Linked DNA regions of Ruminococcus albus AD2013. The main gene of each other region encodes a partner of the protein of the gene in region 2 in a complex. Links are inferred from orthologs where the notes say so. Each region holds a gene or a part of one and is shown on either strand. Other genes may lie near its edges. The genes, in order: groL and metK.

Evidence for each region.
Region 1: the proteins of metK (region 2) and groL are in contact, whole or in part, in a cryo-EM structure (PDB 8P4O), measured with the Escherichia coli proteins. The link is inferred for Ruminococcus albus AD2013 from one-to-one orthologs.

What each region holds. Positions count from the first base shown.
Region 1 is NZ_JAGS01000001.1:2,971,807-2,984,193, reverse strand. The notes cover bases 939-3,854. They hold groL (chaperonin GroEL), read right to left. Parts: upstream 3,261-3,854; coding sequence 1,617-3,260; downstream 939-1,616. Other genes in these bases: N773_RS0113280 (co-chaperone GroES), read right to left, coding at 3,407-3,679; N773_RS0113290 (cytidine deaminase), read left to right, coding at 1,102-1,485. In the rest of the region: N773_RS0113295 (cysteine desulfurase family protein), read right to left, coding at 1-876; N773_RS0113275 (response regulator transcription factor), read left to right, coding at 4,150-4,854; N773_RS0113270 (HAMP domain-containing sensor histidine kinase), read left to right, coding at 4,982-6,259; N773_RS0113265 (S1C family serine protease), read left to right, coding at 6,326-7,693; preprotein translocase subunit SecA, read left to right, coding at 8,010-10,721; N773_RS0113255 (DUF1015 domain-containing protein), read left to right, coding at 10,811-12,073; N773_RS0113250 (CotH kinase family protein), read left to right, coding at 12,224-12,387.
Region 2 is NZ_JAGS01000001.1:3,281,936-3,294,302, forward strand. The notes cover bases 2,891-5,786. They hold metK (methionine adenosyltransferase), read left to right. Parts: upstream 2,891-3,700; coding sequence 3,701-4,873; downstream 4,874-5,786. Other genes in these bases: N773_RS0114805 (acyltransferase family protein), read left to right, coding at 4,873-5,786. In the rest of the region: N773_RS0114770 (tRNA threonylcarbamoyladenosine dehydratase), read left to right, coding at 9-725; N773_RS0114780 (L-fucose/L-arabinose isomerase family protein), read right to left, coding at 966-2,468; more of N773_RS0114805, read left to right, coding at 5,787-5,958; N773_RS0114810 (D-2-hydroxyacid dehydrogenase), read right to left, coding at 6,052-7,011; N773_RS0114815 (hypothetical protein), read right to left, coding at 7,015-7,386; N773_RS0114820 (zinc dependent phospholipase C family protein), read right to left, coding at 7,438-8,067; N773_RS0114825 (PSP1 domain-containing protein), read right to left, coding at 8,068-8,931; N773_RS22660 (hypothetical protein), read left to right, coding at 9,032-9,226; ptsP (phosphoenolpyruvate--protein phosphotransferase), read left to right, coding at 9,656-11,329; N773_RS0114835 (GNAT family N-acetyltransferase), read left to right, coding at 11,342-11,884; N773_RS0114840 (AAA family ATPase), read right to left, coding at 12,053-12,367. UniProt on the Escherichia coli protein: Catalyzes the formation of S-adenosylmethionine (AdoMet) from methionine and ATP.

The DNA.
Region 1 (12,387 bases), 300 kb from region 2 along the record:
AACATAAGGAGATTTTTCTCCGCGAAAGTTAATGCCTATCCCGCCGTTCTTTTCACAGAGTTCAAACAGCAGAGATTCCAGCTTTTTGGCATTTTCCAGTCTTTCGGCGACATTTTTCGAGTAATGCTTTACCGCTTCTCCGAAGCCGCAAATCAGCGGAACAGACTCCGTTCCCGAACGCATATTTTTCTCCTGACCGCCGCCCATCAGCAGTGCGGGTATGTGCAGACCCTTGCGGATATACAAAGCACCTACCCCTTTAGGACCGCAAATTTTGTGGGCACTAAGTGAGATAAGATCAGCACCCAGGGTCTTAGTCTTTATCGGCAGTTTCATATAACCCTGAACGCAGTCGCAATGAGTGATGACCTTCGGAAAACGCCTGTGTATCGCATTGAAAGCCTTGCTCACAGGGAGAACCGCACCCGTTTCATTGTTGACCAGCATCATGCTGACAAGGAATGTGTCCTCATTTACAGCATCTGCCACAGCTTCTGCGGATATTATTCCGTTTTCGTCAGGCGATATGCGTATTACCTCGCAGCCAAGGCGTTCCAGCTCATCTATGGGGCGTGCTGTAGCGGGGTGTTCGATCGTTGTGGTGACCACCCTGTGTTTGCGCTTACCCTGAGATTTATATGCGCCAAAAATTGCGGTGTTACTGCTCTCGGTAGCCCCCGATGTGAAGAATATCTCCTCAGCAAGACACCCCAGACTTTCGGCTATCACTGTCCTCGCGTCAGTCACCAGTAGCTCGGCATCAAGTCCGCATCGGTGCAGTGATGACGGGTTACCGTACACCTCCAGCCCTTTCATCACCCCTGCTTTTGCGGCTTCACAGGGCTTTGTGGTAGCGGCATTATCAAGATATATCAAAACTTTCAGTCCTTTCTGATTTGATAGCATAAATTATATTATAACATATTTCATTCCGGATTTCAACCTGATAGTATGAACAGATCGTCTTTCATATGTACGCGGAACATTCATTTTCGTGTGATTTTCGGTTTAAAAACTATTGACAGCTTATCATACAAATGTTATAATGATAGAGGTTGGGCGCCTATACGGCGAAATAGATAGATCTTGGGGTGTAATATAATGGAAAACAAGGAACTTTTGGAGCTTGCCATCGAAGCTGCGCAGAATTCCTACTGCGCGTATTCGGGTTTCTCGGTAGGGGCAGCACTTCTTACCGAGGACGGCAGGATATTCACAGGCTGCAACGTTGAAAACAGCTCGTTTTCACTGACAATCTGCGCTGAAAGAACAGCGATATTCAAGGCAGTGTCCGAGGGCTGCAAAAAATTCAAAGCAATAGCCATCGTCGGTGGTGCGGAGGGCAATTTCAGCCACCCATGCTGCCCCTGCGGTGCTTGCCTGCAGGTTATGAGCGAATTCTGCGATGATGATTTCTCTATCATACTGACAAACGGAGAATTCACACTCGGTGAATTCCTGCCCATGCGCTTTGAACTTAACTGAACAGATATACGAAATGTACAGGACTTCGCTGTGTGCGAAGTCCTGTTTCTTTTTTCCAAAACGCACCTGCACAAAAAGGACGGAGAGCACCTGACTCTCCGCCCGTATATTCATCTTTTGCGATTTGTGGATCAGTACATACCGCCCATTCCGCCTGCGCCTGCTGCGGCTGCTGCCATAGCTGCGTCAGCTGCGGGATCCTTCTTGTCAGCTACAAGGCTCTCGGTAGTCAGTACCATTGCTGCTACGGAAGCTGCGTTCTGGAGTGCGCTTCTTGTAACCTTGGTAGGATCAACGATACCTGCGGGTATCATATCAACATACTCATCAGAGTATGCATTGTAGCCGTAGCCTACCTTGCCCGAACGAACGATGTTATCTATGATAACGCTGCCCTCTTCGCCTGCATTTGCAGCGATCTGTCTCAGAGGCTCTTCAAGTGCCTTGTATACGATCTGAGCGCCTGTCTTTTCGTCGCCCTCAAGGCCTTCAACAAGCTCCTTAACCTTAGGCATAGCATTGATGAGTGCTGTGCCGCCGCCTGCTACGATCCCCTCTTCAACAGCTGCCTTTGTAGCTGCCAGAGCATCTTCGATACGCATCTTCTTTTCCTTCATCTCGACCTCGGTAGCAGCACCGACCTTGATAACTGCAACACCGCCGGAAAGCTTAGCCAGTCTTTCCTGAAGCTTCTCTCTGTCAAAATCGGAAGTTGTGGTCTCGATCTGGCCCTTGATCTGGTGAATACGAGCCTTGATATTCTCGCTCTCGCCTGCGCCGCCAACGATGATGGTGTTCTCCTTCTGAACAACGATCTGTCTTGCAGAACCCAGCTGTTCAAGAGTAGCTTCGCTCAGCTCCATGCCAAGCTCGGTGGAGATTACTTCGCCGCCTGTCAGGATAGCGATATCCTGGAGCATTTCCTTTCTTCTGTCGCCGAAGCCGGGAGCCTTTACAGCAACACAAGTGAAGATTCCTCTCAGCTTGTTGAGTATCAGTGAGCTCAGAGCCTCGCCCTCAACGTCTTCAGCGATGATGAGGAGCTTCTTGCCCATCTTTACGATCTGCTCCAGCAGAGGGAGTATATCCTGCATATTGCCGATCTTCTTATCTGTGATAAGAACGAGAGCGTCATCGAGAACTGCTTCCATCTTATCGGTATCTGTTACCATGTAAGGGCTGAGGTATCCTCTGTCGAACTGCATACCCTCAACAACCTCGCTGTAAGTCTCAGCTGTCTTGGACTCTTCCAGAGTGATAACGCCGTCAGCAGTTACCTTCTCCATAGCCTCAGCGATCAGCTGACCGATGGTATCATCAGCAGCAGAAACTGCACCGACTCTTGCGATATCCTTGCTGCCCTCGATCTTCTTGGAGTTAGCGATGATAGCTTCAACAGCGGTCTCAACTGCCTTAGCCATACCCTTCTTCAGGATCATAGGATTAGCTCCTGCAGCGATGTTCTTCATGCCCTCGCGTACCAGCGCCTGAGCAAGCAGAGTTGCGGTTGTGGTACCGTCACCTGCTGCGTCATTGGTCTTTGTAGCAACTTCCTTTACCAGCTGAGCGCCCATATTCTCGAAAGCGTCTTCCAGCTCGATCTCCTTTGCGATTGTAACGCCGTCGTTTGTGATGAGTGGAGCGCCGTACTTCTTATCGAGAACTACATTTCTGCCCTTGGGTCCCAGTGTTATCTTAACGGTATCAGCCAGCTGGTCGATACCTGCCTGCAGTGCTTTTCTGGCTTCTTCGCCGTAAATGATCTGCTTTGCCATTGTAAATTACCTCCGTTTTGATAATTCATAATTCATAATTCATAATTCATAATTTTTGCGGAAGACTAATGCTTACTGTTAGCTATGAAGAATGATATGAACTATGGTAATTGTAATATTTATCTATACCTGATGTACCTGTGCAATTATTCAACTACTGCCAGAACGTCCTCCATTTTAAGAATGGTATATTCCTGTCCGTCAACCTTGACATCTGTGCCGCTGTACTTGCTTACCAGCACTTTGTCGCCGACCTTGACATTCATCTCAACGTCCTTCTTGCCGGGACCTACTGCTACTACCTCAGCTACCTGGGGCTTTTCCTTGGCAGCGCCTGCAAGTATGATACCGCTTGCTGTAGTCTCCTCAGCCTCGGTCATCTTTATAACGACTCTGTCCATAAGGGGTTTGATATTCATTATAATTTCCTCCTCGTATATATAGAATTATATGTTGCAAAATGTTGTTTTAGCACTCTTTGTATCCGAGTGCTAAGTATATTGTACCACGATTTTTATAAATTGCAATACGTCTACCCGATTTTTGTAGATTTGCACAAATAGAGGTCTGTGTATACCATGAAAATTGTGTTAGTATGTGTCTGTTATTTTATGAAGTTTTATGTTATAATTACTATAATTAGTAATGTGATAAAAATCATCTGTTGTAGACTTTGTGATTATTCTTTGAATATTTCTGTTCTCGTTGCATTTAATTTATAAGATGTTCACAAAAAATTAGTACTGAGTTCACAAAAGTTGATTGTAAATTTGTTATACTGTAATTACTAATTTATCATTTAAATTATATTGCTATCCCCTCAAAGGGACAGCATAAAATTAATAGCTTGCAGTCCGGGTGTGGCTGAGGCGACGAAAGGAAGATGAATATGTCACTGGGAAGAGTCTTGGTAGTTGATGATGATAAGAATATCTGCGAGCTGCTGCGTCTTTATCTGGAAAAGGACGGATATGGCGTTATCCTGGCTCACGACGGTGAAGAAGCGGTCGTAAAATTCAATGCGCTGAAGCCCGATATCATTCTGCTTGATATCATGCTGCCCGGCATCGACGGCTGGCAGGTATGCCGTGAGATCAGAAAGAAGTCAAACGTTCCGATCATTATGATAACAGCTAAGGTAGAGACCTTTGATAAGGTACTGGGTCTTGAGCTCGGTGCTGACGATTATATCGTCAAGCCATTTGATACCAAAGAGGTTATCGCGAGGATCAAGGCAGTTTACAGAAGAGTTGGTCAGTCCTCTGCAGAGAGCGAGATCAAGGAAGTCAAGTATGACAAGCTTTCTGTAAATATGACAAGATATGAGCTGAGAGTTAACGGTCAGGTAATGGATACTCCCCCGAAGGAGCTGGAACTGCTGTTCCATCTGGCATCGAACCCCAACAGAGTTTATACCAGAGATCAGCTTCTTGACGAAGTATGGGGCTTTGAGTACTATGGTGACTCGAGAACTATCGACGTTCATGTAAAGAGACTTCGTGAAAAGCTTGAGGGCGTTTCCGACAAGTGGGCACTGAAAACTGTTTGGGGCGTAGGCTACAAGTTTGAAGTTTCCGAAAACAACAATGAATAACGGCAAAAGTATATTTACAAGGTACTTTGCGATTTGCTCAGCAGTAATACTGATAAGCTTTTGTTGCTTAGGAACAGTATTACTGCTTGTTTCTTCAAGGTACTTCTTAGATGAAAAAAAGAGCCTCATGCTGAAAGATGCCAGGGCTCTTGCTTCATATACGCAGGAAAAAATGCTGGAGCAGCCTGACAGATGGCGTGAAGATGTGGCAGCGGAGATGAAGACCTATGCCATAGGCAGCAACTCCGATTATCTGCTGTGCAGTGATGATGGATATGTAGTGGCGGCTACCGGCGGCGAAGTCGAAAACATCGACCCCGAACTGCTGATAAAATTCAATGGTACTACTACATACTCCTATGACGACCTAAACGGCGAACTTGACGAGGTCTGCCATATCACGGGCGATTCCTTTTCCGCCAACGGTCCGAGGTACTATGTGCTGGCATACTCGCCAAAATCACAGCAGGACAACTACACCAAAAACATCATGGAGATATTCATGGTCAGTGCGATAGCCGTACTGCTGGTAGTAATGTTCCTGGTGTATTTCGCTACGCTGAAGCTGACAGAGCCTATCACCGAAGTCGCAGAGATAGCCAAAAAGCTTGGTAACGGCGATTTCTCGGTAACACTCCCCGAGTATACCACCAAGGAGTTCAATGAACTCTCCATAGCCTTCAACGAAATGGCTGCCAACCTGAAAAGCTATGATACCATGCGTAACAGCTTTCTGGCAAACGTTTCACATGAGCTCAGGACACCGATGACTTCCATAGGCGGCTTTGTAGACGGCATACTTGACGGCACTATACCGAAATCACAGCAGAATTACTATATGAGGATAATCTCCTCCGAGGTCGGAAGACTTACCCGTCTTGTAAAGAGTATGCTGAACCTTGCCAAAATAGAAGCAGGAGAGCTTGAACCCAACAAGACTTCTTTCCCTGTGACCGAGCCGATACTAGATACCCTGCTGACCTTTGAGCCGAGGATAGATGAGAAAAACATCGATATCCGCGGACTTGATGTGCAGAGGATAAATATGTACGCCGATATCGACCTTATACATCAGGTGATGTACAACCTTATCGAAAACGCCATAAAGTTTGTGGATAAGGGCGGCTATATCGAATTCTCATTCGAGGACGGAGAGGATGCTACTTCCGTTTCCATAAGGAACAGCGGCGAGGGTCTGGCTGAAGACGAGCTTCCGCTGGTATTCGACAGATTCTACAAAACAGATAAATCCCGAGGCATACACGCTCAGGGTCTGGGGCTGGGACTTAATATCGCACGCTCCATAGTCGAGATACACGGCGGCAAGATAATGGTAAAGAGCCTTAAAGGCGAGTATACCGAATTCACCTTTACCATACCCAAAGCCGAGAAAAACGAGGAATGATGAACGTCAGAGGACTGCTGTTCGCGGCAGTCCCCTTTTTACAAATAAAAGAGAGGTGATAACCTGATGGATCTTGAGAAAGACCTCACCGAGAACACCCAAGGCGAGACCACCGATGAGGACATTACCGATGCCGCAGAAAAGCTCGCCAAGGATGCATCGAACAGCTGGGACTACAGCATAAAATATTTCAATATGCCCAAGGGGGCAGTTGAAAATGATGAGATAGTTGACGGAGATTTCTGGCGCGGCATAACACTGCCCGATATCGAGGAAAAGCCGCGAAGCAAAGGTATTGCAAAGCGTGTTGTACTGAATACGCTGTTTGCCGTGATATTTCTGGGCACAGGTTTCCTTATCGCCTGCGTGAGCGCAAGGGGAAAGGGCGTGGTATCAAACCTCGTCACAGGCGGCAAACATATGACTTTCAATATGAAAGTCGCCGACAGACCCGAAGTCGGTGATGAACTGAAAGACGAAATGGGCAGATACACCGCTCAGGGCATTGCAGAAGTCTGCGGGCCTTCGGTAGTATCCCTGGATATATTCACCGAGCAGAGCACGATAATGCCATCGGGCAAGGGCAGCGGCATAATCCTAAGTACCGATGGATACATTGTATCCAATGCCCATGTTATCGACAAAGCCAAAAACGGTATAAAAGCCGTACTGAGCGACGGCAGGGAGTACGCGGCGGAAGTAATAGGCTCCGACCCGCGGACGGATATCGCAGTTATAAAGATACCCGCCACCGACCTTCAGCCCGCTGAATTCGGAAATTCCGATCAGGTAAAGCTCGGCGAGGACGTTGTATGCATAGGCACTCCCGCAGGATACAGACACTCGATAACAAAGGGTGTGGTATCGGGCACTGACAGAAGAGTTATCCCCGAAAATTCCACAGCAGGTGTCAGCTGCCTTCAGGTAGATGCAGCTATAAATCCCGGAAATTCGGGCGGCGCAATGTTCAATATGTGGGGACAGGTCATCGGTATAACCTCATCGAAGCTTGCTTCCATCGACTATGAGGGCATAGGCTTCGCCATAACCACAAACGAGGCAAAATCCGTGATAGAAGACCTTATGGAAACAGGCACTGTAAAGGGCAAGGCGCGTATGGGTATCGTGTTTGTGCAGATATCCGAAGCAACAGCCGAACTGACAAATTCTACCCCCGGTCTCAGCGTGCAGAGCATAGCCCCCGAATGTGATGTTGCCAATACCGACCTTCAGCCCGGCGACCTTATAACGCACATCAACGGCACATATGTGAACGATATCGAAGATGTTCCTACTTTTGTCAGAAATATGGAACCCGGCGATGATGTGACCTGCCATGTCATAAGAAAGACAGGCGATAAGGAAACGGAATTTGATATAACATTCAAGCTGATGGACGACAGAAATACTCTGGCAGAGGATACCGACGAATAACAGACAGCCCGTAAACGCCCTGAAGCGGCTACGGGCTGTAGCTATGTAGTGAGGAATGCCAAGGAAACAAAGCGCGCGGTCAAGCCTCGCGCTAGCAGGCTTGCGGAAGAGCACACCATCAGCTTTGCTGATGGTGTGCTCTTCCGCAAGCCTTTCACGAAAGGCTTGACCCCAAGCTCGCCTCCTTGGCATTCTATCCCACGAAAGCGTTAAACAAGGTATTGACTTTTTCGGGTGTTTAGTGTATAATATAATAGTCTATTTATATCAATAACAGAAAGTTTCTTTACTGTACAATAAAAAGGTGGCTAGATAAATGGGATTACTTGACAAATTATTCGGCAACTACTCCAAAAAGGAGCTTGCCAAGATCGAACCTATCAAAAATAAGGTGCTGGAGCTCGAGGATAAGTATGCGGCTATGTCCGATACCGAACTGGGCGAACAGACCGCCGTGCTGAGAAAACAGGTCGAAGATGTTTCCGACCTTGACAAAGTTCTGCCCGATGCTCTCGCAGTATGCCGTGAAGCTGCATGGAGAGTTCTGGGCAAAAAGCCTTATCCTGTTCAGATAATCGGTGCTATCGTTCTGCATCAGGGACGTATCGCCGAGATGAAGACAGGTGAAGGTAAAACTCTGGTTGCTTGTCTTGCAGCGTATTCCAACTCGCTTTCGGGCAAGGGCGTACACGTTGTAACAGTCAACGACTATCTGGCTAAGTTCCAGTCAGAGGAAATGGGTAAGGTATTCAACTTCCTGAATACTTCCATCGGCTGTGTACTGTCAGGTATGGATAAGACCGCAAAGAGAGTGGCTTACAACTGTGATATCACATACGGTACGAACTCCGAACTGGGCTTCGATTACCTGCGTGATAACATGGTAATATACAAGAAGGACAAGGTGCAGAGAGAGCACGCTTTCGCTATCGTGGACGAGGTTGACTCTATCCTGATAGACGAAGCAAGAACTCCTCTTATCATATCGGGTCAGGGCGACAAGTCAACCGATCTTTATAATCTGGCTGACAAATTCGCAAAGACCCTGAAGCCCGTTACCGTTATCGAAATGGATGACAAGATCGATAACGACCAGCTGGACGGCGATTACATCATCGACGAGAAGGCTAAGACTGCCACCATCACCAAGAGCGGTGTAAAGAAAGCAGAGAAGGTATTCAACGTTGAAAACCTCATGGACGCTGAGAATATGACTCTGGCACACCACATCAATCAGGCGCTGAAAGCTAACGGCGTTATGAAAGAGGGCGTTGACTATATCGTTCGTGACGGCGAAGTTCTTATCGTTGACGAGTTCACTGGCCGTGTTATGGACGGCAGACGTTTCAACGACGGTCTGCATCAGGCAATCGAGGCTAAGGAAGGCGTTGAAGTCAAGAGAGAATCCAAGACTATCGCTACCATCACATATCAGAACTATTTCAGACTTTACAATAAGCTGTCGGGTATGACAGGTACAGCTCTTACCGAAGAGGACGAGTTCAGAGAGATCTACAAGCTGGACGTTATCGAGATACCTACCAACAAGCCCGTAATCAGAAAAGACCACCCCGATGTTGTATACAAGACCGAGGCAGGCAAGTTCGATGCTGTTATCGACCAGATCGTTGAGTGTCATGAAAAGGGACAGCCTGTACTGGTTGGTACTGTATCCATCGAGAAGTCCGAGCACCTCTCCAAGCTGCTGAAGAAGAAAGGCGTTCCTCATAACGTGCTGAACGCTAAGTATCACGATAAGGAAGCTATGATCGTTGCACAGGCAGGTAAGTTCGGTGCTGTTACCATCGCTACCAACATGGCAGGCCGTGGTACCGATATCACCCTGGGCGGTAACGCTGAGTATCTGTCCCTCGCAGCACTCCAGAAAGAGGGCTACACCGAGGAACAGGCTGTTGAAGCAGCAAGCTACTCCAACACAAATGACGAGGAGATCCTCACCGCAAGAAAGAAGTACAGAGAGCTTTACAAGAAGTTCGATGAAGAGGTAAAGGAAAAGGCTGAAAAGGTAAGAGAGGCTGGCGGTCTCTATATCATCGGTACAGAAAGACACGAGTCCAGACGTATCGATAACCAGCTGAGAGGACGTTCTGGACGTCAGGGCGACCCCGGCGAGAGCACATTCTTCCTCTCCCTTGAAGATGACCTGATGAGAATATTCGGCGGCGATCGTATCACAAGCATGATGGATACCCTCAACGTTGACGAGCATACTCCCATACAGTCCAAGATGCTTTCCAGCGTTATCGAGTCTTCACAGAAGAAGATCGAGGGCAGAAACTTCAATATCAGAAAGAACGTCCTCAACTACGACGACGTTATGAATACTCAGCGTGAGATCATTTACAGCCAGAGGCAGCAGGTTCTCGACGGCGAAGATCTGCACGATTCCATCGAGAAGATGATAGACGACTTCATCGATGACTCTGTAAATATGTATGTTCAGGGCGAGATCGCTGATGACTGGAACCTGGTTGGCCTGAAAGAAAGACTCAACGGTCTGTTCACCACCGAGGACGACTTCAACTATACCCCCGAGGAACTGGATGAAGTATCCCGCGATGAGATCGTAAATACTCTCAAAGACAGAGCTCAGAAACTCTACGATGCAAGAGAGGAAGAACTGGGCGAAGAACTGCTCCACGAGATCGAGAGAGTTTGTCTGCTGAAGGTAGTTGATACCAAGTGGATGGATCACATCGACGATATGGAAGAGCTCAAGAGAGGTATCAGCCTGAGAAGCTACGGTCAGAAGAACCCTGTTGTTGAGTACCGTATGGAAGGTATGGATATGTTCGATGCAATGATCGAATCTATCCGTGAGGATACAGTAAGAATGCTGTTCACCATCAAGGTAAGACAGCAGGTAGCTCCCCAGAGACAGGAAGTGCTCAGACCTATGGAGCATCACAATATGACTATCCGCAACAAGAACAAAGTCGGCAGGAACGATCCCTGTCCCTGCGGAAGCGGCAAGAAGTACAAGGATTGCTGCGGAGCAAACGACTGACAGACTTATAAATAATAATGATGAACAGGACGGCTGATGACCGTCCTGTTTTCGGATATACAATCGATATGACGGAGAGTGAATAATATATGTCAACAGCATTCAAAGGGGCGGATATCCTTCTGCCCAAGGATACGGATATGAACAAGTGGGCAGTAGTTGCCTGTGATCAGTATACCTCTGAACCCGAGTACTGGAACAGAGTTGAAAAATACGTAGGCGATAATAAGAGCGCCTATAACCTGATACTTCCCGAGGTGTACCTTGAACAGCCCGGCGTGGATTACAGGATAGACAAGATACACCGCACCATGAAGGAGTATCTTGAAAAGGGCGTTTTTGAAGAATACAAAGATGCTATGATATATATTGAGCGCATTCAGTCCGATGGCAGAGTAAGGGCAGGTATCATCGGCAGTATCGACCTTGAACAGTACGAGTACTACAAGGGCTCCGAATCTCAGGTAAGGGCAACAGAAGCCACCGTTATCGAGCGTATACCGCCCCGCATCAAGATACGCAAGGGCGCTCCCGTTGAACTCCCCCATATCATGATACTCATTGACGATGCCAAAAAGCGTATCATCGAACCCCTTGCAGATAAGAAGGACGAGTTCACAAAGCTCTACGATTTCGACCTGATGGAGGGCGGCGGACACATCACAGGCTGGCTTCTCGATAAGGAGACAGAAGAGATAGTCGTGAGCCATCTGGAGCAGTTCTCTAAACAGGAAGCTTTTGAGCGCCGCTACGGCATAACAGGCAGACAGCCCCTAACCTACGCTATGGGTGACGGCAACCACTCCCTTGCCACTGCAAAGGAATTCTACGAGACCCTCAAACGCGCAGACCCCTCGGCTGACCTCTCCGACCACCCTGCAAGATACGCTCTTGTCGAGCTGGTAAACCTACATTCTCCTGCCCTTGAATTTGAAGCTATTCACCGTATAGTTACAGAAGTCAACGAAGATGACCTGGTAAAGGCGCTGACAGAAAAGCTCGCCCTCTCCGATGAGGAAAGCGAGCAGAGCTTCATTATCGTTCAGAACGGCGAGGAGAAAAAGGTATTTGTCCATGCGCCAAGCTCAAAGCTGACTGTTGGCTCTCTCCAGAATTTCCTTGACAACTACACCAAGGAATTCGGCGGCAAAACCGACTATATCCACGGCGCAGAGGTAGTTAAGGAACTCTCCAAAAAGAAGAACTCCATCGGATTCCTGCTCCCAGATATGGGTAAAAACGAGCTCTTCCCCACCGTTATCGAAGACGGCGCTCTCCCCAGAAAAACTTTCTCCATGGGTCACGCCGCAGATAAGCGCTTCTACGTTGAAGCCCGCAGGATAATCAAGTAACGAACAACAGGCAGTTCATATACGGACTGCCTGTTTTGCATTGGAATACATTGGATATCACCTGCGTTTATATGATTGACAATTCACCTCATATTTAGTATAATAAAAAAGTGTGATACCATCTGATGATACGGAAAGGGCGGTGAGGTCATGGAAGATAAAGCAAATAAAAAGAAGGCGGCCATTGCTGTCGCTGCAAGTGCAGCAGTGCTTGGCATTATCGCGGCCGCTGTGATATTCCTGACCCCGAAAGATCTGGTCATCAGCGAGATATGTGCCGAAAATGACGGCAATTTCGAGGAAGCTTCTCTGCG
Region 2 (12,367 bases):
GGACTAATATGAAAGAACAGTATGCACGAAGCGAGTTGCTTCTCGGCAGTGAAGCCATGGAAAAACTCCAGAACAGCCGCGTGGCAGTTTTCGGGGTAGGTGGAGTAGGCGGATTTGCAGTTGAAGCCCTTGCCAGAAGCGGAGTAGGCACCATCGACCTTATCGACAGCGATACCGTCAGCACCACTAACCTCAACCGCCAGATAATCGCCCTCCACAGCACCGTCGGCAGATACAAGACCGAGATAGCCGCCGAAAGGATACACGATATCGACCCCGATATAACCGTAAATGTACATAACTGTTTCTTCATGCCCGAGACCGCCGATGATTTCGATTTCACACAGTATACATACGTGATAGATGCCATCGACACTGTCACAGGCAAGATAGAGATAATAATGAAAGCCAAAGCCGCAGGAGTACCCGTGATATCCGCCATGGGCGCAGGCAATAAGCTTGACCCCACCGCATTCCGCGTCACCGATATCTATAAGACAAAGGGATGCCCTCTTGCAAGGGTGATGCGCCGCGAACTCAAAAAGCGTAATGTTGCACACCTCAAAGTAGTCTACTCCGAGGAAGAACCCATAACTCCCCGCACAAGTTCCGAAGAACCACAGGAAGGCAGACGTTCCGTTCCCGGTTCTGTAGCCTTTGTCCCCTCCGTGGCAGGACTTATACTTGCAGGGGAAGTCATAAAGGATATCATATCGGCAGACTGAAAAAAATTTGAAAAAGGTCTTGCATTTTCCTCTGAGATATGGTATAATAATTAAGTTGATAAGTCGCTGTAGCTCAGCTGGATAGAGCGGCCGCCTCCTAAGCGGCAGGCCGGAGGTTCGAATCCTCTCAGCGACGTTTTCCCCGAAGTTTAAGGCTTCGGGGGCTTTTTTTATCCCAAAATCTACATACAAAAAAAGACTGCCGCGTCACTTCGCAGCAGTCTTTTCTTTTAAAGCAATTTATTTGTAAGGGTTCTCGCCAAAATATCTTGTGGAAGCAGGTCTGTTGTACTCTCTGTCTTCAACACCCAGGAACTTCAGCACATTGAACAGTGCCTTGCCGTGGTGACCGAATACAACTGCACCGTGATGAGGATAGCCCTTCTCCAGCAGTACATATCTGTAGAATCTTGCCATCTCCTTGATGCCGAAGATACCGATAGTACCGAAGGAACGAGTAGCTACAGGCAGGATCTCACCCTCAGCTGCATAAGAACGCAGAGTTGCGTCAGCAGTAGACTGAAGTCTGAAGAATGTGATCTCGCCGGGCTTGATGTCGCCCTCAAGAGTACCTCTTGTGATATCAGGCTCAACATCAGGCTCCAGACCTCTGTGCATGATGAGCTGATACTTCATAACAGGGTTGTTCAGGATGCAGCAGCTGCCGTTGCCGCAGTGGAAGCCCATGAATGTATCTCTCTGAGTATAATCGAACTTGCCTTCGATATCCTCTCTGTAAATGTTGCCGGGAACAGTGTTGTTGATATCCAGCAGAGTAACGATATCGTCGGATACGCACTGACCGATGTACTCGGAAAGAACGCCGTAGATATCAACTTCGCAGGATACAGGGATACCCCTTGCGCCCAGTCTGCCGTTTACATAGCAGGGAACGAAGCCGAACTGTGTCTGGAATGAAGGCCAGCACTTGTTAGCAAATGCAACGAACTGTCTCTCGCCCTTGTGCTCTTCAGCCCAGTCAAGCAGAGTTACTTCGTACTGAGCAAGTCTGGGCAGGATGCCTGCCATCTTGTTGCCGTCGCCCAGTTCCTTCTCCATATCAGCGATAACGCCGGGGATACGGGGATCGTCCTTGTGCTCGTTGTAAGCTGCGAACAGGTCAAGCTCGGAGTTTTCCTCGATCTCAACGCCCAGGTCATACAGTCTTGCGATAGGTGCATTGCAAGCCAGGAAGTCCTGAGGACGGGGACCGAAGGATATGATCTTGAGATTTCTCAGACCAACGATAGTCTTTGCGATAGGGATAAACTCGTTTATCATATCAGCAACTTCGGGAGCAGTACCAACAGGATACTCGGGAATGTAAGCAGTTACGCCTCTCAGCTTGAGGTTGTAGCTGGCATTGAGCATACCGCAGTAAGCGTCGCCTCTGTTGTCGATAAGTGCATCGCCGCAGTCATCCTCAGCAGCTGCAACGAACATTGCAGGGCCGTCGAAATACTTAGCGAGCAGTGTTTCAGGGGTCTCGGGACCGAAGTTGCCAAGGTATACAACGAGAGCGTTGCAGCCCGCAGCGTTAACTTCGTCAAGAGCCTTTCTCATGTGTACTTCGTTCTCAATAACGGTAGGACATACAAAAAGTCCCTCTGCGCCGTACTTTTCGGTATAAGCCTTAGCTACGGCATTTCTTCTGTTTTCTGACAGGCTCATGGGGAAGCAGTCTCTTGAAACTGCCACAAGACCTATCTTCACTTCAGGTGTGTTTGCAAGCTTGTTGCTCATGATAATTACCTCCGTTTTGGTGCGCCGCCGCTGTGTGTGCCCCGACGTTTCCGCCGACAGCTGAGCGCATATAAACTGCGATCTTCATCGTTGCACACATTATATCACATATACAACTTTGTGTCAATTCAAAAATTTGGCATTACCTCACCATTTATTGCGCAGTTTATGCGCTTTTTTTTAGAAGAATGTTCGTTATTTTATTCGTATGTCTTTCGTCTTGACAGATAATGTACATACAACATCTGAGGAAGTCCGCCGATGATGTACGTACCGCTCTGGGGAGTTGTTATATGTAAGGTATGTACATATCAAAGTCTCCCGCAATTTATGCAACGAACCCGCGAACTATCAAAAAAACCACCCGTCTAACGAGTGGTTTGCGAAAGTCATATAAGTTCATTTATCACACCGCCTGAATTCCGGAATGGCAGTAAACTATAAAAAAACAGCCCCTCAAATATTTCCGAGAAGCTGTAGGGTGGGTAGAGAGATTCGAACTCTCGATCTTCAGGACCACAATCTGACGCGTTAACCAACTACGCTATACCCACCGTAACACGCCATACTGGATTCGAACCAGTGACCTACCGCTTAGAAGGCGGTTGCTCTATCCAGCTGAGCTAATGACGCATATACTGCATTCAACAGTAAAAGCGGGTGATGGGAATCGAACCCACGTGGCCAGCTTGGAAGGCTGGAGTTCTACCATTGAACTACACCCGCATTTGGGTCATTGACTTGACCAGTCAACGAAAATTATTATACCACGACAATCCTGATTTGTCAAGCGCTTTCTCAAACATTCTATCATTTGTTTAAAAATATTTAAAATTGCGCCGATTATATAGTCTTTCATTACAAATAGATTTCCGCTTACTCTATCTATAAAGAGTTAGTATAGCGTACCTTGTAAAAAAAAACGTTAAAACTGTTGACAACAGAGTAAGAATGTAGTATAATGTTAGACGTTAAATTTAATAGCCTTATCAAGAGCGGTGGAGGAATCAGGTCCTGTGAAGCCCGGCAACCTGTGTGCTGTATTATGCAGTTCGTCAAGGTGCCAAATCCTGCGGTTATTTCCGAAAGATGAGGAATTTTTATCAAAAAGATCTCACCTCTCATTCCTTCGGAATTGAGAGGCTTTTTATTGGCTGTTGATTTAACGGTTAGCAACAGTATATGTCGGTTGAGCCGACTAAGTTTCTTTATAAGAAAGGTAGGAACTATTCATGTCAAGATTTCTTTTCACTTCCGAATCGGTGACCGAGGGTCACCCCGATAAGATCTGCGACCAGATCTCCGATGCTATCCTCGATGCAATGCTGGAACAGGATCCCTATTCCAGAGTTGCCTGCGAGACTGTGACAACAACAGGTATGATAATGTGCATGGGCGAGATCACCACCAAGGCACAGGTGGATATCCCCCAGATAGTACGCGATACCGTAGTGGGTATCGGCTATGACAGAGCAAAGTACGGTTTCGACGGCCATACCTGCGCTGTTATGACCACTATCGACAAGCAGTCCCCCGATATCGCTATGGGCGTTGACAACGCTCTCGAGGGCAGAGAGGAAAATGCATTCGATACAGGTGCAGGCGATCAGGGTATCATGTTCGGCTATGCCTGCGATGAAACTCCCGAACTCATGCCCCTGCCTATATCCCTGGCACACAAGCTGGCTCTCAGACTTACAGAAGTTCGCAAGAACGGCGCACTTCCTTACCTCCGTCCCGACGGAAAAACTCAGGTAACTGTTGAGTACGTTGACGGCAAGCCCGCAAGGATAGATGCAGTAGTAGTATCCTCACAGCACGATGCCAAGGTATCCATGGAGCAGATAAGAGCTGATATCATCGAGAAAGTCATCAAGCACGTTATCCCCGCAGGACTTCTCGACGACAAGACCACATACTTCGTGAACCCCACAGGCAGATTCGTTATCGGCGGACCTCAGGGCGACAGCGGTCTTACAGGCAGAAAGATCATCGTTGATACCTACGGCGGATATGCTCGCCACGGCGGCGGATGCTTCTCCGGCAAGGATCCAACGAAAGTTGACCGTTCCGCAGCTTATGCAGCAAGATATGTAGCTAAGAATATCGTAGCCGCAGGTCTTGCAAGCAGATGCGAAGTTGAGCTTGCATACGCTATCGGTGTTGCAAACCCTGTTTCCATACTGGTGGATACTTTCGGCACAGGCAAGGTATCCGATGAAAGACTCAGTGCAGCAGTCAACGACATCTTTGATCTCCGTCCCGCAGCTATCATCGATATGCTCGATCTCCGCAAGCCCCAGTACAAGCAGCTGGCAGCATACGGTCACATGGGCAGAGAAGATCTGGGCGTAGCATGGGAGCGCACAGATAAGGTACAGGCTCTCCTGGACGCTGTAAAATAATGGCTGAAAAAAAGAAAGCCCGCTCTGCCAGCAAAGCAAAATCTCTTGACTATATCGATTATGCAAAAGGCATCGGGATACTTTTGGTAATGTTGGGTCATGTCAATCTTGTAGTTCCCGACAGCAACCATATCGCTCACTATTTTGTAAGGCTGATATATTCTTTTCATATGCCTCTGTTCTTTGTCATCACAGGTTTTTTGCTGGGCTATAAGGACAGTATCTCAAAAAAGGATACTGTCCCTGCCCTGAAAGCGGGCAGATTATTCATGCATATCATGGTGCCTTACTATCTCTATTCAGTATTATTTATATTGGTTTACTACTATCGTTACGGCAACGAAGATGACCATATCACAGGTATGATCACTGCCACATGGACAACGATGGGCAATGCACCGCTGTGGTTTCTTTCGACCCTTTTCTTTGCACGGCTTCTGTTCCATTTTCTGAAATACAAACTTAAACTTGACATACGAGTGATTCTTTTGATATCGCTTTACTTTTCACTCTTTGCAGTAAAGATATACTCTAGATTGAAAATACAAGGCTTGATGAAAGAAAAAGTCACAAGATTTCTTGCGGCAGCTGCTATACGTATAATACCCGCTGTGTTTTTTATTGCTTTCGGGTTTCTATTTTTCAATTATATCGACCGCAAAAACAAACACCGCAATCTTATATACGGCTTGATACTTGGCGTTACATTGATAGTATGCTGCCATCTGTATCCCCCGGTGGTAAATATGCACACCCTGAAATTTAACAGTCTGTCAATGTTTCTGCTTACAGGCGTTACAGGTTCTTCAGCACTGATACTGATCTGTTCGGCTTTACCGGAGAGGATAATACCGCTTCGTGAACTTGGAAGAAGTTCTATGGATATAATGGTGATACATTACGATCCTATGCCTTTTTTCTTTATTGCAAACGACATTGTTTTAAAAGTTACAGGAGCTCGAAATTTTGTTATTATATGGCTGGTGACCTGCCTGATGGTCATACCTGTAGTTTTTATATGGAGAAAGCTCAAAGGTTTACCATTGCTTATAATCAAAAAACAAAGATCATTAGCCGGATCTTAATAAACAAATTTTGCCCCGAAGCATTACAAAACGCTTCGGGGCATTGTTATTTATTCTGATTTGCATTTCAAATCTATCTGCGCGGACGGAGTATTATTTCCCGTTCACCACATTCTGCGGTTTGCCGTCTATCCATGCTTTCAGGTTTGCAGATACAACTTCAAGCAGACGTATCCTTGTCTGTTTGGGTGCCCATGCAATGTGAGGCGTTATAGTAGCGTTCTTTGCATTTCTCAAAGGACAGTCCTCGCGCATAGGTTCAAAAGTCAGGGCATCTATGCCTGCACCTGCAATGACTTCGTTGTTCAGGGCATCAGCAAGGTCATACTCATTGACAACTCCGCCCCTTGCAGTATTCACGAAGTATGCGGTAGGCTTCATCTTTTCAAGAGCTTCCTTGTTTATCATTTCCTTGGTCTGCTCGTTAAGGGGACAGTGCATGGTAACTACATCACTTGTCCTGAGGAGTTCATCAAGGCTTACAGCTTTTGCACCCTCGCCCACTTTTTCGGGAGAACGTGTGTAAGTTACAACTTCCATTCCGAAAACTCTGGCTATCTCAGCCACGCGCCTGCCTATGCTGCCGTAACCGATGATGCCTATCCTCATGCCTTTCAGCTCGTAAGTAGGTATATAGAAGTAGGTGAAAAGTTTGTAGTTGACCCAGTCGCCGTTATCGACTGTATCTGCATACGCCCTTATTTTATTGAAGTGGTTGAGTATCAATGCAAAGGTGTGCTGTGCCACGGAATCGGTAGAATATGCGGGCACATTGCAGACTGCCGCACCGTGCTTATCAGCCGCTTTAAGGTCAACATTATTGTAGCCCGTTGCGAAAAGACCCACATATTTAAGGTTAGGGCATTTGCTGAAAACTTCTTCGGTGATAAGGCACTTATTGCATATCACCGCATCGGCATCGCCTATCTTGTCGGCAACTTCGTCATTTGGTGTGAAGCCGTAAACTTCGCTTTTACCGAGAGAGGTTATGCCGTCTAAGCTGACATCGCCGCCGCGGGAAACTGTTTCGCTGTCAAGGATAACTATCTTCATGCTTTAGTCCTCAAAAGCGCTGTCAACAGTGTCGCTGTCCTGCTTGGGAGCCTTTTTCTTTTCCTTTTCTGCAGCTTTCTGCGCCCTGCTGTACTTTATCGAGAAGAAAGCAGCACCCAGCAGCAGAACTATCTCTGCTATGAACAGGAAGGTCAGGGCAGGCTTGGAAGTATTTATCTGAGTGATAAAAGTAAGGTCGCAGGCAAGCAGCAGAAGAAAGTGCTGTATTGTCTTCTGCTTAACGAAATATATACCATATACTATAGTAGCCGCAATGCAGAATCCCAGATGCATAGGGAAAGGGAATGGTGTGAACACGTTCTGTGCTGTGGTTGTGGTCTCTGTTAATGACATCAACATTTTAAACATCTCCATTTTAAATTATTCTGAGTTCTACTCAGTATCTTTTGTTTTTTGCTTCTGTTTTTACAACTTTGCCAGTTCTTCGCTGTAACCCGCTTCATTCATCTGCTGAACTGTTGCGGCTATATGCGCATCGTTCAGGAAGAGGGGCTTTTCATCGAGTATCTTGTCGCGGTAATCATCTGCGACGTAAGCCGCATACTTCGATATAAGTTCTGCGGAACAGCCTGCTATATCCACAGGCTTGCCCTGCTTGACAAACTCGGTACACTCAGCATATTCCTTGCTTTTTACAGCAAGGCTGTTGAAACGGTAAAGTTCCTGCCATTTCTGCTTAGTCATATCATCGTAGCCGTAGCCAAGTGTTCCGAGAAACTCGAATATCTTCGGCTGAACTGCTTCGTCCCAGGCTATATCCGACCAGCAGTGGAAAAGGTAGCCGCGGAGAAAATCTTTTTTATCAGCAAACTTTTCTGCGTTATCCACGGCGAAAGCTTTTAGCTTGGCTTTCCAGATATCATAATCCTTGTCACGGATATGGGCTGTATACCTGACTTCCTCACTTGCCTGTTCCTGACCGTAGTTCACGCAGTCGGGGGCGATGGCGCCGAGCAGGAAGTCTGCTTTGTTTTTTACATTCAGACTGTCAGCCATTCTATATGCCAGCAGCAGATGAACGGGTGATGACGGCATTTACTTACCCTCCAGTCCTTTAAGAGCTTTCAGCTCGTTCTTGTCGATCTTTATATTGCCGTCCTTGAGGACTTCAACATCGTCTTTCTTGACGGTGATGACATTATCTGAACGGTCGATCTTTACCCTCAGCTTGCCTGTCAGCAGGTTTACCTCCTGAACAACGCCCTTGCCGTCGGTGGTTTTAACTATCGCGCCGACCTTCGGGGTATGTTTCAGAAGATCCTCATAGCTGTCCTGCTCGTATTTCAGGCAGCACATGAGTCTGCCGCAGCAGCCGCTTATCTTTGTGGGGTTAAGGCTGAGTCCCTGCTCCTTTGCCATTTTAATGGAAACTGGCTGGAAATCGCCTAAGAATCTTGAACAGCAGAAGGGCTGTCCGCATATTCCCAGTCCGCCGAGCATTTTAGCTTCATCGCGGACACCTATCTGACGAAGCTCTATCCTTGTCCTGAAAACGCTTGCCAGGTCTTTGACCAGTTCGCGGAAATCCACGCGGTTCTCAGCGGTAAAGTAGAAAAGCATCTTATTATTGCTGAATGTGCATTCAACATCTATCAGATCCATTTTCAGCTTATGGGCTTCGATCTTCTGCTTGCATATCTCGAAAGCTTCCTGCTCTCTCTGCTTATTGCGTTCTATCGTTTTGAGATCGCGTTCGTCAGCCTTTTTGATTATTGGCTTTATGGGGTTTTTGAAGCTTGTTTCATCTATTTCTCTGTCGGTCATAACGACCTCGCCGCATTCAACGCCGCGGGAAGTTTCGACAATGACCTTATCACCGTTTTTAAGTTCGGCATCGCCCGGGTCGAAATAATATATCTTGCCAACGCTTTTGAAGCGCACACCGATTATCTTGAGCATATGTTTTCCTTTCTGTTTCAGCTTTTGGTGAGCCAAACATACAAGCTCACCGTACATACTTTATTATTATAGCACATATCTCCCCAAAAGTAAAGAGACAGTGATAATAAAAGTTATGTTTGCATATACCAAAAAGACTGACAGTTATTCTGTTGTCAAGATGCTGTTCGGTCGGTACAGTATGACACGCGCCCTATGTGCCGTAGTCACAGACGGGCGGCAGCCTGCCATCGTGCGCACCGATACCATCTATATAAAAAGCCCCAATGAGCCATTGCCTTTCTATACTCAGTGAAAATAGCGGAAAAGTTGTACGTTTTTGTACAACTCTTGCAAAAATATGTCCGAGTAAAAAGAAAAAACATTTGTTTGTACAAAATCGGCGCGGAGTTTTTAGAAGGGGTGTACAAAAGGAGAACGGAGTATAACAACGGAGTTCTCAGCGGGGGAGAAGTGCTTTCACGGGGTTAATTTAGTGGAATTTGGAGCGTTGAAAGAGTATTCAGGGGCGATTTTTCCTCTTTTTGCTGTTGAATATGGAAAAATATCCCATATAAAATTGTTTAAAACAAACAAAATTATAGTTTGATAATATTTTAAAACGACAAAAAGTGTGTCGCAAATGTAAACAAATCAAATCATCCTTTTTAACCATGAGTGAATGTGTTATAATTAATATGTAGAGTTATGACCTGTTTAATACAGTGAACGGAGGTGAACTGCTATGGTCACACTGCGAGGTAGGTCTGTATACCGCGGTATCGCGAGAGGTGTCATCAGCTTTTATCAGCGTGACCAAGTCAGCGTTACCAAGATAAAGATAAACGATCCCGAAAAAGAATGGGACAGATATATGAACGCCAAGGAGGGCGCTGTCGAAGAACTGCGTATCCTGCGAGAAAAAACTGCTGAGGAGATAGGCGAGACCGATGCGGCTATATTCTATATCCACGAGCTGATACTCGGCGACAGTCAGTATGAGCGTGGTGTAAGAGGTCTGATATTCGACGAAAGGCTGAATGCTGAATATGCGGTGGCAAAGACTTCACAGACACTGGCGGAACTCATGCGTCAGGGCGATTCGGAGTATATCCGTGAGAGAAGCGCCGATGTTTATGACGCTTCGGAAAGGCTGATAAGACAGCTGCAGAATCTTTCGGCTAAGGAATTCGTACTGGACGATATATCTATAATATGTGCGGAAGATCTTCTGCCCAGCGAGACTGCTACCCTTGATAAAACTAAGGTTGCGGCATTCTGCACCATGGGCGGTTCGATAAATTCGCATACTGCTATACTGGCGAGGACGATGAACATACCCGCACTGATAGGTCTGGGTGATGTCAAGCTTGAAGATTTCGACGGGCGTTTTGCGATAGTTGACGGGTATGACGGAGTTATCTATATTGAGCCTGACAACGAGACCCAGATAAAGCTGGCGAGGCGTGAGGAAGAGGAAGAGCGCAAGAGCGAACTTCTTCAGAGGCTGAAGGGCAGGAAGAACGTTACCCGTGACGGCAGGGAGATAGAAGTTTATGCAAATATCGGCGGTCTTGCCGATCTTGAATCTGCCATTGAGAACGATGCAGGGGGCATAGGTCTGCTGAGATCGGAGTTCCTGTATTTGCAGAGGGACAGTTTTCCCGATGAGGAAGAGCTTTTCTACAACTATCGCAGGGTAGTTGAGGATATGAAAGGCAAGCGCGTTGTTATACGCACACTGGATATCGGCGCTGACAAGACGGCTGACTACTTCAATCTTGACAAAGAGGAGAACCCTGCGCTGGGCATGAGGGCTGTAAGGCTTTGTCTGCGCAGGCAGGATATATTCAAAACTCAGCTGAGGGCGCTGCTCAGGGCATCGGCTTACGGAAAGCTTTCGATACTGATACCTATGGTGATAGATGTAGACGAGGTATACCGCGTAAAGGATATTATGCACAAGGTAAAGGACGAACTTCTCAGTAAGCATATAGCTTTCGGTAATGATGTGGAGCTTGGTGTCATGATCGAAACTCCCGCGGCGGTGATGATAAGCGATCTGCTGGCGAGAGAGGTGGACTTTTTCAGTATAGGTACCAATGATCTGGAACAGTACACATTGGCGATAGACAGGCAGAACCCGAACTACGAGAATGTTGTCCCGCCTAATCATCTGGCGGTGCTGAGAATGATAAAGCTTGTTGTTGACAATGCTCACAGCAAGGGAATAAAGGTTTGCCTTTGCGGAGAGATGGGAGCCGATCTTTCACTGACGGAGATACTTCTGGATATGCAGCTGGATTCATTATCGGTAGCACCTCCGCAGATACTTCCCGTAAGGCGTATGATACGCAGTCTGAACCTCAGCGACAGGCGGCAGGTACACAGCAATATACAGAGGGTGCTGCATTATTAAAAGGAGATCATTGTGGATACAATAAGACTTATTTCACCCGACCACGATCATGCCAAGGATATCTGGGCATTCAGGAGTGAGATACTGGAAAATGATGCAGACAGCGAAGATCAGTTTGCAGGCTGTATGTCATTGGATACTTGCAGTTCCGTCGAAGAATGGATACGCATCTGTGAACTTCGCAGTAACAAAGCAACGTGCGGCGAAGTCGGTTCACAGGTACCATCTGACACATATCTGGCGGTCAGGCAAAGTGACGATCGTATTGTTGGGATAATTGATCTGCGACACCACATAGACCACCCTATTCTCGGGACTTGGGGCGGGCACTGCGGATATTCCGTTCGTCCCTCGGAACGCAGAAAGGGCTACGGCAAGGAAATGCTACGCTTGAATATTCAGAACGCCAGAAAGCTCGGCATAGAAAAGATGCTTGTAACGTGCAACGCTGATAACATTGCCAGTGAGAAAATCATTCTTGATAACGGTGGGGTATTCGAGAAAACCATCGATGTCGATGGTGCTCAGATGAAGCGTTACTGGATCACGGTATAAAATGAATAGTGGATAATGTATAATTTATAATAGTAGCTTCAGAGGTATCGTCTTACGGTACCTCTTGTTTTTTTGCACACAAAAAGACACCGACCTCCCGGCTCGGTGTCTTTTCGTAGTAAGGAAAGTAAAATGAATTAAAAACATGAATGTCGTTATTTAAGGTACTCAATCGGGCTTATAGTTCTCTTTGATAGCTATATACTCCTTCATGAGCTGTACCGCACCCTGTATCCCCGTCTTGGACGTATTGATGCACAGGTCGAAATTGGGAGCTGCGCCCCATTTCTGGTCGGTATAATAATTATAATAGGAAGCACGGCGTTTATCGGTCTTCTTGATGAAGTCCTCCACCTTGTCCTTTTCAATATCGTATCTGCCAAGGATACGCGCTTTTTTATCAGCCAGGTCTCCCGTTAGGAAGAAATTGATGACCCTCGGGTTATCCCTTAAAACATAGTCTGCACATCTGCCGACTATAAC